DNA from 2 places in the Paenibacillus sp. BR1-192 genome. Region 1 is predicted to be linked to the other one. Evidence: riboswitches for the same ligand, from Rfam matches in the RefSeq annotation. Region 1 holds a riboswitch; the other holds the start of a gene.

Region 1 (7,381 bases):
AATTTCAAGCATTCGTTCGCGCGACCGATGGCTCAGCAGCGCATCCGCGCTGTCCATCCAGCCATCGAGATGAAGCCCTCCGGTTAACGCTACCCATGCAGCCAGCAGGATGACGGCAGCAGGAAAGGAAGGCAGCACAAAGCTTAAGCCCAGTCCCAATACGGCAACGATAACACCTATGACTGCCCCTACGAAAGGATAAAAAACGACGCTCCGCTGTTGAACTTCGGGTGTAAAGGGAATTTCCCTCCGCACGGGAAGCCTCGATAAAAATTGAAAAGCGGCCGCAGCCGCTTCGATCATCTTGCTCATATCCGATACTCCCTGCTCTTGATTTCCATTGGAATTCCCGCGGTCACCAGAAATACCTCGTCACAGACCTGGGCCAGTCGTTGATTCATGATCCCTGCCCAGTCGCGATAAATCCGGCCCAGCGGATATTCGGGCACAATCCCTGAACCCACTTCGTTTGTTACCAATATAACCATGCCCGGGTATACCTGAACCGCTCTTGCCAGCCTGCCGATTTGAAGCCCCAGCCGCTCTTCCATGACGGCCGTGCCTTCAGGTTCGGCCTGCAGCAGCACGTTCGTAAGCCACAGCGTCAGGCAATCCACTACCACCGCAGGGGCGTCCGAGGCAGACTGGCCGAGCGTTTCCAGCAATTCGGGCAGAGCGACAGGCTCCTCCACCGTCTGCCAACCATAGGCTCTATCCTGCCTGCGGTCTTGATGAATACGGATCCGTTCCCGCATCTCATCGTCATAGGCTTGCGCAGTCGCTATATATGTACCGGAATCGGCGCGCTTCATGCACAGCTTCTCCGCGAACGAGCTCTTCCCGCTCCTCGCTCCGCCCGTAACCAACACGCTTCCACGATGACTCATACGGCTCCTCCGCTGATGCCGGCGCTCTCAAACGTCGCCATCTCGTTCACGATCCTGCACGCCGCCTCGACCAGATGAAGGCACAGCACACCGCCCGTCCCCTCGCCAAGACGCATGTCCATTTGAAGCATCGGCTGGAGTCCCAGCTCTTTCAGCAGAAGAACATGCGCCTGTTCATGCGAAACATGGGAAGCAATCATATAAGGAAGGGCATCCGGGCAGATCGATTTGGCAACCAACGCCGCGGCACTGGATATGAATCCGTCAATGATGACAGGACATCCATGAGCAGCCGCCACCAGAATCAATCCGGCCAATCCGCCGATTTCGAAGCCCCCGACTTTGGCCAGCACGTCGAGCGGGTCGGCGGCATGAGGCGCATTGACTTGTATCGCCCGTTCCACAACCCGAATCTTATGGTTCAGCCGTTCATCCGTCACGCCGGTTCCTCGTCCCACAACCTCGGATGGCTGCTTGCCGGACAGAACCGAGAAAATAGCCGCGCTTGGTGTCGTGTTCCCGATGCCCATCTCTCCGGTTACGAACATCTGCGTGCCTTGTTTAACCAGCTCTGCCGCCACCTCAGCTCCGGTCACTACGGATTGCAGCGCTTCTTCCCTTGTCATTGCGGGTCCTTTGGCCATATTGGCGGTTCCTCTGCCAATGTTCCGGGACAGGAGCCTCTCATGGGTCAGCTCGGTCGCTACGCCGATATCCACGCAATGAACGTCTGCCCCCGCTTGACGGGCCAGCACGTTAACGGCCGCCCCTCCATTCAGGAAGTTCATCACCATTTGGGGCGTCACCTCGGCCGGAAATGCGCTGATTCCTTCATCACACACCCCATGATCGCCAGCCATGACAACCACGGATGTTTTGGTAAACGAGGGCTTCATTTTCCCCGTGATTCCCGCTAATTGGATCGCCAGCGACTCCAGCTTGCCCAAACTGCCCGGAGGTTTCGTCAACGTATCCAAATAGGCGGCGGTTTCCGCCTGCGCTTCGGCATCCAGCGGTTTAATGTTAGCGGTAATTCCCTTCAAACGACTTGTGAGTGTATCCGTCAATGAAACGGCCTCCTTCCTCTTGCTCCTAAATCTTACAACGCGGCTAAACCTGCGGCAACACCGCTTTAGGACCAGGTGCTGTTCGCCGTTAACAGCACCTGCGGAGCCCCATTCTCGGGATGGATCACGATGGAGGGCTCCACCCGGAAAATCCGTCGGATATACGCTGCCGTCAGCACGTCCTCCGGCTTGCCCGCCCCTGCGATCCGTCCCTGATCCAGAACCAGCAGCTTATCGCAGAATTGAGCCGCCAGATTGAGGTCATGCAGTACGCTGATCACCGTTATGCCGGACGAGTTCCGCCACTCCGCCACCATATCCATGAACTGAAGCTGATAGCGGATATCCAGATAGGTCGTCGGTTCGTCCAGCATCAGCAGCGAAGGCTCCTGGACCATCACCTTGCCCAAAGCGACACGCTGGCGCTGTCCTCCGCTTAACTCGGTAAGCCGGCGCTCCTCCAGGCCGTTCAGATCCAGCTTTCGAATAACGGCCTCGATAAGCGGGGCCGCATCCTTATCCTCACGGCCAAGCCAGTTCAAGAACGGGAATCGCCCCATCTCCAGCACGTCCCGGACGGTAAAATCGGTAGGGTCGAGTCCCTCCTGCTGCAGCACCGCCACGATTCGGGCCAGTGCCTTCCGGTTATAGCGTCCAAGCTCCTTGCCCAGAAGCGTCACGCTTCCTTCCGTAGGACTCTCCACGCCGGATAACAGCTGCATGAGGGTGGACTTGCCGCTGCCGTTCGGTCCGATGATCCCCCACCATTCCCCTTCGGCAATGTGAAGGTCCACCCCGGATAGAATCGACGCCTTGCCATAGGCTTTGCCAAGCCCTTGGGCCGTAATCATGATAACCCCTCCCTGCGCCGTTTTTTGTTCCGGTACAGCAGATAAGCAAAGAACGGAGCGCCTATGAATGCCGTGACCACCCCGAGCGGGATTTCCGTCGGCGCCAAGACAGAGCGTGCTGCCGTATCGCACCAAACCATGAAAATCGCGCCGCCCAGCGCCGACAGGGGAACAATCACGCGGTAATCGGAGCCGGTGATCAGCCGAATCATATGCGGCACTACAAGCCCGACGAACCCGATCACGCCGGAAACCGATACGGCTGCCGCGGCAAGCAGGGTAGCGACGATCAGCACGCTGGTCTTCAGACGATCGACATTCAATCCCATATGAGCGGCCTGCCGTTCCCCGAGCGACAAAATGTTAAGCGCCCGCGACCTGCTCCATAGATATACGAAACCCGCTGCAAAATACGGGAAAAGGATGGCCGTATACGACCATCCGCGCATGCTCAGGCTTCCCATCGTCCAGTACAGGATTTGGTTCACCGTATCTTTGGACATCACCGTCAGAAACGAAACGACGGCGCCCAGAAACGACTGCATCACCACCCCGGACAGGATGAGCCCATGGATCGGCAGTTTTCCTTGATCCCTTGCCAGCAGCAAAACGGCCCATAGGGTGCCTGCTCCGGTCAGAAACGCTACAACCGGCAGTGTATAACCTCCGGCAAAGGAATATTCCATTCCGAAAAAAATCAGGGATGCCGCGCCAAGCGCAGCACCCGAGGACACACCGAGCGTAAACGGATCCGCCAGCGGATTGCGAAGCACGCCTTGAAAGGCGGCTCCGGCCACCGCCAGGGAGGCTCCAACAAGCATCCCGAGCAGGATCCGCGGCAATCTCACCTTCATCAGGATTTGCTCGGAGGAAGCTTCCCAGCCTGGAACGATGGAATCGCCGATTCCCGGCAGCCGGTGCAGCAGCATCGCTCCAATCTCTCTCACAGGCAGGTGAACGGAGCCGATTCCGAGACTGACAACCAAGGTCAGCAGTAAAAGGATCAGGCCGGCCGCACCGAATCCTGCAAGTTTTTTACTCATGGATTCATCAATTCCGGATAAACGGCCTTCGCCACTTCCATCAGTCCTTGCGTCACGCGCGGGCCCGGACGGCTGAGCAGATTGGCATCCACGGAAATGACCTGATCGTTCTTGATGGCTTCGATCTGATCCCAGCCGCCGCGCTCCTTGATCAGCTGATCCAATGTTTTCTTGGTGGCTTCGTCCACCACATCGTCCGTGTACAGAATAACGTCCGGGTTCGCGGCGATGATGTTCTCCTCGCTGATTTCGAACCAGCCTTCCGCATCGCCGGCTGCATTGACGCCGCCAGCTGCGGTAATGATCTCATCCATGAACTCGCCTTTGCCGACGGTCCATCCCGGAGAGAACTCCACGTACACTTTCTTCTTGTCTTCATCCTTCACGGATTTCACGGCTTCCGTAACGGCAGCCAATTCCTGCTTCATCTGATCGACGACCGCTTTCGCCTCGGCTTGACGGTCCGTAATTTGACCGATCAGCTCGATGTTCTCCATCACCGCATCGATGGTTTTCGAATCGTTGACGAACAGCGTAACGCCAAGCTCGCGCAATTTCTCGGCATTCTGGGCATTCATCGAAGCCGCGAATACCACATCGGCGTCGGCTGCGATGATCGCCTCTTCATTCACCTGGAACCCGCCCAGTTTAGGCTTGGATTTGGCCGCTTCGGGGTAATCGTCGTTATCGGATACGCCAACGATCTCCTCATCCAGTCCCAATGCAAACAGTTTTTCCGTCTCGGACGGAGTCAGGGACGCAATCTTGGTCGGCGCTTTCTCAAACGTCATTTCCACGCCCGTTGTATCCTTGACGGTCAGCGGATACGTGGTCTTAAGCTCTTCCGCCGATTCCGCCGGCGCTTCGTTATTCTGCTCTTGCTGCTGTGCCGGCGGCGTCGCATCCTTCGGTGCTGCTTCTTCGCCGCCGCAGCCGATCAAGGCCAGGGCCATCAGTATGGCTACCAGAAGTACGGACCATGTTTTGTTTAATGCTTTCATCTCTTGGAATCCCCCTAAACATAATTGAGAACCTGGCGCAGGCGTGTCTAAATTCCTTTGACCGATCCTTAACTGGTAAGAAACGTTCAATCTTCATACCCTAAGAAGCAAAAATCCCCGACTCCTCGATGACAAGGACTCAGGGATTACGTTTGTATCATAAGGACGCCGGGATAACCGTTCAACGATGGCGCCTTAAACTTCCGTCCGCATGGCTCCATGCGTCCGGTAAACGTAATCCTCTCCTCGAAGGACCGTCTTTCATTCGCTGAGGGCAGGTCTCCTGACTTGCAGGTTGTAACGACTTCTCCGCCTTCCCAAGCGCTAAGGCTCAGTGGCATATGGAAAAGTCCCTGCTTCACAGTGGCGGGACCGTGCCGGACTTGCACCGGCTTCCCTATTAACCCGGCAGAAAACAATAACGCCCTCTGTCCGGGACCCTCGCAAATCATATGAATTTATGGATGATAGGCCAAGCATGGTTTCTCTGCACAAGATTATAGGCGATAAACCATCCCCTTACAACTGAAAGTTTCAGGCGTTTCGATTGCGTCATGACACCGATTTAGCCCGTTATCGCCTATTCCGACCGAAATCATACGTTTTCGTTTTATTCGCTTAACCGTACGCCCCGCCAGCTCGCTCCGTCCCATGTCAGCTGCAGCTTGAGAACCTCGCCCGGCATAACCGACGTCGCCCAGAATTCCGTATCCGGCACGGTAGCCGCTGCCATCTCCCGAATAACGCCGCCGTGGGTGACCACAAGCACGTCAACTCCTTCAGCGAGCGTTCCTCGGCCATCATCACCACGCCTGGCCTCTGCCTCTGCCTCTGCCTGCGAAAGGGGATCCGGAGCTTCCTCCATATGCAATAATTCCTTCACATCCAAATGCAATCCCGACAAAAAGGCCTGGACGCGGGAACCGAAAGCTTCCCAGCTCTCCCCGCTGGGCGGCGTAACTTCCGCAGGGTTATCGATCCAGCGCCGGTAGAGGGAATCCGTCTTCAACTCCTCGTAGGTCTTTCCTTCCCAATCCCCGAAATCCAGTTCGCGCAGCCGCGGGTCATATCGTACGCCCGGCATAAACTGGCCCAATATGTCATCATCAGGAACAGCACCCCTTTTTGAATCCGATAAGATCACATTGAGCGTCTGCCGGCAGCGGAGGAGATCGCTGCAATAGATCCGGACAAAATGCCTGCAGCGAAGTTCCTCCCGCAGCGGGAGGAGCTGTTCCCTTCCCTCAGCCAGAATTCCCTGATCCTCATGGCCGAGATAACGGCGCTCCTCGTTCCACAACGTGCGGCCGTGACGCACCAGATGCAGGCTGATCCTCATATCCATAGGCTTCCTCCTGCCGCGGCAGCAAGTCCGATCACCGCGGTGCCCAGCATCGTAAACAAAACCGATACGCCCACAAGCAGACGGTTTGTCACCCGGATATCCTCCGCTTCGAGCGGTCGGTCGGGGTCCCCCATGTAAGCCCGGAACGAGATCACGCCTTGGTACGAATTTTCGCCTCCCAGGCGAATCCCCAGGGCACCGGCTACGGCCGATTCCGGGAAGCCGCTGTTCGGACTGGGATGCTTACGCGCATCTCGTTTAACCATCTTGATCGCTTGTTTCCACTGCAGCGAGAACATCGCCGCCGCGATGGTCAACAGCCCGGCGGTCAGGCGTGCCGGTATCCAATTGGCGAGATCGTCGAGCCGGGCGGAGGCCCAGCCTACATGCAGGTACTTCTCGTTTTTATAACCGACCATGGAATCCAGCGTATTCACGGCGCGGTAGGCCAACGCAAGCGGCGCCCCTCCGATCAGGGCAAAAAACAGCGGAGCGATGACCGCGTCCACGATATTTTCCGCAACCGTCTCCACCGTCCCCCGCACAATTTCCCGCTCATCCAGATGAGCGGTGTCCCTCCCGACCACCATGCTGAGCGCTTGCCTGGCCTCGGCGATATTCCCGGAACGAAGATGGCCGTAGACCTCCAATCCTGCCTCGCGCAGCCCCTTGATCGCAATCGTAGTCGCAATGAGGACGATCTCCGCACCCCAGGCAAGCCAAGGATGAATCGCTTGGCACAGCTCCAGCAGCAGCCATGCCAGCACGAAGGAGCCGCCGGCCACGATCACCGGCAGCAATATCCCCGCCCGCTTCAGTCCCTGAGCGGAAGTCGTCCGCTGGCGAATCCATCCTTCGACCCGGCGGATCGCCTTCCCCATGCCGATAACGGGATGCGGCAGCCATCTCGGATCTCCGATCAGCAGGTCCAGCGCCACCGCCGCCCATATGACCCATACGGCGGTCATATCCGATCTTCTCTTTCGGCGGCGATGCTCTCCGTGACGCTGTCGTAGACAAGACGTCCGATCATGCCGCCCAGATCGGTCGCGGTTCCGGCATAATGATGGTTCACGCCAAAGGCTGTATTGCCGCTGACCGCAAGGACCATCGCATCCGTCGTCGTCCCCGTGGCGGCGGCTCCGGTTTCATGATCCTTCACCCCCAGGTCATGCAGCGCCGCGGCT
Region 2 (7,381 bases), 2.1 Mb from region 1:
GTAGAGAACACCTTGGCCAATATTCAGCGGGTATTGGCCGCGGAAGCCATGTCGGCGGATCATATCGTCAAAATCAACATTTGGGCGGTTCAGGAGGTCGACTGGGATCATTTCCACCGGGAATGGGAGAAATTCCACGGGGGAAAGGCGCCGTCCATGACGATGACCTACGTGCCGGCGCTGGCGATGCCGTCCCTTCAGGTGGAGATCGAGGTATGGGCAGCGAGGGGGTAACGCTTAATGTAGAGGAGCGGATTGCAGCCGTCTTATATAAGGCATAAAAAAACCTCCGGGATCCTGTTTAGGGGACCTCGGAGGTTTTGTGTATATGGAAGGAAACTTATAGATCGTCAAAGCCGTTGTCGTCGCCCACTTTGCCGTAGTTACGGGATTTGGCTTCGAAGAAGTCGGTTTTCGTTGCGTTGAGGGCTTCGTCGGAGAAAGGCTTGATCCATGGCATGCAGTTGACGTCCACGCCTTCGTAAGCTTTTTCCAGACCCATCATGGTGATGCGACGGTTCGCGATGTACTTGATGTAATCGCTCAACTCGTTCAGATCGATGCCGCGCACATTGCTGAGCGTGTAGTGGGCCCAGTTGGTTTCGAGCTCGACGGCACGGTCAATGGTGCGGTAGAGGTAGTCGATGTTCTCTTTGGTGTTCAGCTCAGGGAAATCCTTGAGCAGCTGCTTGAACACTTCGGCGAAGAAGTAGCAGTGCTGGTTCTCGTCACGCTGAATATAGGAGATCATCTGGCTGGTTGCCATCATCTTCTGGTCACGGGCCAGGTTGTAGAAGAAGGCAAACGTGCTGTAGAAGAAAATCCCTTCCAGGATCAGGTCGGCGACCATGGCTTCGAAGAAGGATTGCGGCGACGGATTGTCGCGGAAATTCTGGTAAATGTTCGAGATGAACTGGTTGCGCTCCAGAAGTACCGGATCATGCTTCCAGTATTCGAAGATTTCCTTCTGCTCCTGCTCCGACACGATGGAGGAAAGCACGTAGGAATAGGATTGGTTGTGAACCACCTCTTGCTGACCGATGATGGCCGAGATGGCTTCGAGCGACGAGTCGGTGAAGTAACGCTTGACGTCGCCGACAAACATCGTCTGCATGGAATCGAGCACAGCCAGCAGGGAGATGTTGATTTTGAAGGTGCGCTGCTCTTCAGGGTCCAGGCGCGGGAACTGCTGCGCATCCTTGGACATCGGGATTTCATCCGCGATCCAGTGGTTCAGCAGCAGAACCTTGTACAATTTATACATATGAGGCATCCGAATGTCGTTCCAGTTCAGGATCCCGGAGCATTCACCTTCAATGACGCGAGTGGAGCGGTTGGGTGCTTCGGTGTTAAATATCTTTTGCATTTGCATGCCGATTTTCTCTCCTTGTATTTCATAATAGGGCGGCGCATAGGCGAAGCCTGAGGGAAACCTCCCAGCATATTCATGGGACGGGTATCCACACCGGGACGGGTATCCATCTCCAGCCGCTGTTGTCCGCCCTTTGCCTGAATGTATTTTAAAGGTTGCAAAGGGCTCCCAAAGGCGGACGTAAACTCTTCCGATTGGATACCCTTACCCTTGTAGTCTTTTAGTTAGAAAGCTTATTCCCGCCTGCTATGCGAGAACCCCCGCACGCAGCCGCTCGATGTTTGTATTGAACCAAGCTTCCAGCGATTCCCGAAGGGAAAGCGCTCCTAGCAAGATGTAACTCAACAAATCGCATGAAGTAACTCAGAAGTCCCGCACCGCATGAGAAGCGATTCCCAAAGGGAGAGCGATCCCAGCAGGTGTAACTCAATAAATCGCGCGAAGTAACTCAATGGTCTCCGCACCGAATGAGAAGCGATTCCCAAGGGGAGAGCGATCCCAGCAGACAGTAACTCAACAAATCGCACGAAGCAACTCAGAAGTCCCCGCGCCGCATTCCAGCGTTCCCGCAGGGAGAAAGCGCTCCTAGCCACTAAAGCAACTTAAGAAGCGCCTCATTCACATCCAACCCACCTTGCGGGTGTCCAGAGGGCAGAGCCCTTGGGGCCCTCCCTTGGAAGGGAGGGTTTGGGTGGGTTCGATAAAGGTTAATCTAAACTCTTAGCTTGCGCACGACTCACACTCTTCAATCGTCAGCGCGCGGCTGCGTACATAGTACGTGGATTTGATGCCGGCTTTCCAGGCATGCAGGTGCAGCTCCAGGAATTCCGAAGCCCGGATATCAGGGCGGACGTACAGGTTAAAGCTTTGCGCTTGGTCAACGTGACGCTGACGGGCGGCAGCCATTTTGATGGACCAATGCTGGTCGATCAAGAAAGCCGTTTTATAGTACCAGATCGTTTTCTCGGACAGATCCGGAGCAGGGTTCGCCACTTTATAAGTGGTTTTTTCTTCATAAGACAGAAGCTCGTACAATGGATCGATGCTCGCCGTGGAGCCCGCGATGATCGAAGTGGAGCCGTTCGGCGCGATGGCAAACAGCCATGCGTTACGGACGCCGTTCGCTTGCACTTCCTGCTGCAATTCACGCCACTGTTCGGTGGTCACGAACTTGCCTTCATGCTCGCCGTCGGTATAACCGCGGAACGTGAAGTACTCGCCGCTCTCCCAGTCGGAGCCTTTGAATTTCGGGTAGTGGCCTTTTTCCTTGGCCAACTCCATGCTGGATTTGACGAGCAGGTAGTTGATGTGTTCGTACAGATTGTCATTATAGGCAACGGCTTCGTCGGATTCCCAGCGGATGCCTTCCAGCGCCAGCAAGTGGTGCAGACCGAAGGTGCCGAGACCGACCGCGCGATATTGGCTGTTGGTGTATTGAGCTTGCAGAACTTCAATATTGTTAATGTCGATGACGTTATCCAGCATGCGAACCTGGATCGGAACGAGACGCTCCAGCACACCGGCAGGTACGGCACGAGCCAAGTGGATGGAGTTCAGGTTGCAGACAACGAAATCGCCAGGGATTTTGGAAATCACGATCCGGGTTTGGCCGTCTTTCGTAACCAGCTCCTCTTGCTCAACGACCGTCGGAGATTGGTTCTGCATGATCTCCGTGCACAGGTTGGAAGAGTAGATCATGCCATGAGCCGAGTTCGGGTTTGCACGGTTGACCGTGTCGCGGTAGAACATGTACGGCGTACCCGTTTCAAGCTGGGATTTCATGATGCGCTTCATAATGTCGATAGCTTGTACCGTAATGCGCGGCAGCAGCGGGTTTGCTACGGCTTCCGCGTATTTTTGGCGGAATTCGCCTTCGCCTTGAGTATGGTCATAGAAGTCCTCCAGACCTAGCGGACGGCCGTTCTCGTCTTTCCAGCCCATGATTTTCTTCACTTCATGCGGACAGAACAGGCTCCACTCTTCACGAGCTTCTACAGCCTCCATGAACAGGTCGGGCAGGCATACGCCATGGAACACGTCATGCGCTCTCATGCGCTCGTCGCCGTTGTTCAGCTTCAGATCCAGGAAGGACAGGATGTCTTTGTGGAACACGTCCAAGTACACCGCGATGGCGCCTTTACGGGTTCCCAATTGGTCCACGCTAACAGCGGTGTTGTTCAGCTGGCGAATCCAAGGGATAACGCCGGAGCTGGTGTTCTTGTGTCCGCGGATATCGGAGCCGCGTGCGCGGACTTTGCCGAGGTATACCCCGATGCCGCCGCCCATTTTGCTGAGACGGGCGATGTCCGTATTGGAATCGAAGATTCCTTCCAGGGAGTCGTCCACGGTATCGATGAAGCAGCTGGACAGCTGGCCGGCTACTTTTTTACCTGCATTGGACATGGTCGGCGTAGCCGCCGTCATGTACAGGTTACTCATGGCCCAGTAGGCTTCCTTGACAAGGTCAAGACGCTTGTCGGCAGGCTCGTTATGCATGAGGAACATCGCGATGACCATGTAGCGTTCTTGCGGAAGTTCCATGACGCGACCGTCAAAGTCGTTTGCCAGGTAACGCTCAGCCAGCGTCAACAGACCGATGTAGTCAAACAGGAGATCGCGGCTTGGATCGATGCATTCGCCGAGTTCTTCGATTTGTTCTTTGGTGTAGCTGGTCAGAAGGTCCTCGCGATAGATGCCTTTTTGCACAAGCTCCGTAATGAGCGGGTAGAAGGCACCGTATGGTTCTTCCGGGTATGCTTTGTATCGGCGGTTGGTAGCCGCTTTTTTATATAAAGAGGTCAGAAACGAACGCGCAGCTGCAAACTTCCAATTCGGCTCCTCTTTGGTTACAAGCTCAAGGGCGGACATCGTGAAGGCGCTGCTGATTTCTTCGCCGGTAACCTGCTCACCGCGCAATTTGGCATTGACGCCGCGAAGCAGACGCTCCTTATCGAGCATGTCCAATCCTTTCAGAGTCCGGTCGGCATAGACGGAGAGGCGAATTTCATCAAAGGCGAGCTGACGGTTGTTCGGTTTAACTACGAGCTGGGGCATGAATAAATTCCTCGCTTTCTTCGGGGGAAATATGAAAAAGGACATCAAAAAAACATTTTCTAAAACCCGCGGGCAGGCTTGAAAATGTCCGTGCGCTGTGATTCGGAAATGACGTTTGACATAAGCCCTTGAACGGGCATGATGTTATGTACAGACGCAAGTTTAACGAACACTTACCTAAAGCCCCGTAGGTTGGTGTCTGCTGCATATAGGCAGGTCTCTGACTCGGGCTTCTGCCTCACGACGGTGCCTCCCGAAAACCTTGATCCGATTCTTCGGCGGCTATGCCGTATGAGGATGGCTGAAAAATAATGATGAACAGCCTAAGAGCCCTTACAGTGGCGGGACCGTGATGGATTTACACCATGCTTCCCTATTAAGCCGGACTGCCTTATGGGTTGATCCGGCACCTATATACACTATATTTGGTTGTTGTTAATCTAATTTAACCCAATATATTGTGTTTGTAAACCATATTCTTAAAATTGAACGCAAAAAGAATTATAGCAAACGAGCGGTCATTGTGCCAGTTAAGAAACTGTCAAAAGGCGATAAGATTTCCTGGATTGTGACCAAATGCGACCTTTTCTGCGCAGATACCGCGTATATTCTCGTTTTGACAAAATAGGATATTACCGTATGGATGAGGCGGGAAGGATACACTATATCTTGTGTGAAGCTAAAACTGAAGGGCTTTGATATGGCGGACCGAAATTGGTATGATATCCGTATCCGGAATTGGAAAATGGAAGAGCATCGCATGATTGAGATATGACGAGGGAGGTTGTTCAGATGGCAATAGCAGAGGTAACGGTGATTCCGATCGGAACCGCAACCACGAGTTTAAGCGCTTATGTCGCCGAGATGCAGCGAATATTGAAACAGCAGGAAGGGATTTCCTATGAGCTGACATCGATGAGCACGATCATCGAGGGAGAGCTTAACATGATCTGGCGGGCGATTGAGGCTTTGCATGAAGCGCCTTTTCTGTCCGGGGCAAAGCGCGTATCGACTTCCGTTAAAATTGACGACCGCAGGGATCAGGTCTCCTCGAGCAAACAGAAGATTCAATCCGTGCAGGAGAAATTAGGCGGGTAATGCCGCCAAATTCGGTGGATATTCCCGTTAGAATAGGGCTTGCATTTTGCTGCCGAAGTATTATAATAATTTTTGTTGTTTCGTGAGGAATGTCATCGAACCACATGTGCTGGTGTAGCTCAGGGGTAGAGCAACGCACTCGTAATGCGTAGGTCGGGGGTTCAATTCCCTTCACCAGCATCTTCATAAAGTCAATAACGGCGCGGTTTTCCGTCATTCGGGAACCGGGCCGTTATTTGTACGTGTTGGCGAATGCGCAATATTATTCGTTCCCATCAAAATGATAAATTAGTTGCACAACGCCTGAGGAGAACGTTCTTGTATTCACCATTTTTAAATTCAACCTCTGTTTTATATCCACAAACAGCGGTTTTCCTTCTCCCAAAACGACAGGGTGAACGGATAATCGATATTCATCAACAAGTCCCAAATTGATAAAAGTCGTAATAAGACTTGCCCCTCCGTACAGCCAGATGTCTTTACCAGGCTTATTCTTTAATTTATTTACTTCTTCAAGAATGCGATCATTTATGAATATTGCTTTATGATCAGTCCCCTTTTGCGTCCTGGAAAACACATACTTTTCTTTACTATGGACCAATTCCCAAAACTCTTTTTCAGAATCCGCATGTCCAATTTCCGGAGTGAATTGTCCCCATAAATCATAGCTTTTTCTTCCATACAAAATGGTATCGATTTGATTTAAAAAATGATTAAACCCCATTTCAGAGTCCATAATGCACCAATCAACTTCACCATGTTTTCCTTCAATAAAACCATCCAAAGTAACCGCTAAATCTAAAATTATTCTTCGTGCCATGATTTATTGCTCCTTTCGTTACGTTAATCTACCATCCAGTATAGACCTCAAATACGTCACCTTATGTCATAAAACGCTAACCTCGTTAAAATGATTTTATGTAAACGGAAGTCGTTCCCTCCTGGAGCGGTTTTTTTTATTTCTTCGAAGGAGCGTGATATGATATGAAATAAATTGATGGAATGGTTGGTACAGAAGGTGAATGCAACTTTTTCTTGAGGTGATATTATGGGCGATAGACCATTTAAAGCTTTGAGATATATATTCACGTGGATAGCCTTTATTTTTGTTATATGCGTTTGGTTCAGTTCTCACAAAACGTTATATTTAGGGTTTGTAACGCTGTCTGTAAGTGCCGGATACCTAATGCACATTGTAGGAGTGAAAAGAGGGGAAAGTGAAGATAGCAAACTGTTCTTATCCATCATTTCGTGTTGTTTATGTTTTTTAGTCTTGTTATATATTTTTAGTATAACACTTTAGCCCGCCAGCATTAAGCTGACGGGCTTCAGTTTTCTAACGGCATATAAATTAGCAAAATCCTAAGAATAACAAATTCTAATCAGCAGACATGGCCTCTGCTTTTGTTTCGTGGACCGTGCCAAATGGATGCTCTGGAGGGGCATATATCACATATACTTTTAGCGGTACGCTGCCCATATTGGTTACATTGTGCCATTTTCCAGCAGGTATCATGATGGCATAGCCATCATAGGCCATTTGTTGAAAATCTAAATTATGTTTGCTATCGCCCATTTGAACAAGTCCTTGACCTTGTTCAATGCGTATGAATTGGTCGGTTGTGGGGTGGACCTCTAATCCAATGTCATCTCCAACAGGAATGCTCATTAGGGTCACTTGTAAGTGCTCCCCTGTCCATAAAGCGGTTCGGTACGTATTGTTCTGTTTCGCAGCTTGATCAATATTCAGTACAAGTGGTCCTCGCCCATAATCCGTTATTTGAATATCTTCATCATCACGATTCCAACGGGCATCATACCAACTGAAATAATGAGGATTCAAGTTATGAAGCCGGT

What was found. A riboswitch is a leader RNA that binds a small molecule or an ion and turns the genes downstream of it on or off. The one in region 1 is predicted to bind cobalamin.
Region 2: another riboswitch for cobalamin. It lies ahead of P0X86_RS03190 (ribonucleoside-diphosphate reductase subunit alpha); the one in region 1 lies ahead of P0X86_RS26120 (ABC transporter substrate-binding protein).

Annotation. Positions count from the first base shown of each region.
Region 1 covers NZ_CP120718.1:5,781,596-5,788,976, forward strand. The annotation lists gene cobS (adenosylcobinamide-GDP ribazoletransferase) at 1-312, opposite strand, end outside; gene cobU (bifunctional adenosylcobinamide kinase/adenosylcobinamide-phosphate guanylyltransferase) at 309-887, opposite strand; gene cobT (nicotinate-nucleotide--dimethylbenzimidazole phosphoribosyltransferase) at 884-1,954, opposite strand; gene P0X86_RS26110 (ABC transporter ATP-binding protein) at 2,020-2,805, opposite strand; gene P0X86_RS26115 (FecCD family ABC transporter permease) at 2,802-3,848, opposite strand; gene P0X86_RS26120 (ABC transporter substrate-binding protein) at 3,845-4,849, opposite strand; cobalamin riboswitch at 5,106-5,307, opposite strand; gene P0X86_RS26125 (histidine phosphatase family protein) at 5,460-6,194, opposite strand; gene cbiB (adenosylcobinamide-phosphate synthase CbiB) at 6,185-7,162, opposite strand; gene P0X86_RS26135 (adenosylcobinamide amidohydrolase) at 7,159-7,381, opposite strand, start outside.
Region 2 covers NZ_CP120718.1:721,740-729,120, forward strand. The annotation lists gene P0X86_RS03180 (GNAT family N-acetyltransferase) at 1-234, shown strand, start outside; gene P0X86_RS03185 (ribonucleotide-diphosphate reductase subunit beta) at 341-1,372, opposite strand; gene P0X86_RS03190 (ribonucleoside-diphosphate reductase subunit alpha) at 2,093-4,426, opposite strand; cobalamin riboswitch at 4,621-4,855, opposite strand; gene P0X86_RS03195 (MTH1187 family thiamine-binding protein) at 5,219-5,524, shown strand; tRNA gene P0X86_RS03200 (tRNA-Thr) at 5,633-5,704, shown strand; gene P0X86_RS03205 (dihydrofolate reductase family protein) at 5,787-6,344, opposite strand; gene P0X86_RS03210 (cupin domain-containing protein) at 6,903-7,381, opposite strand, start outside.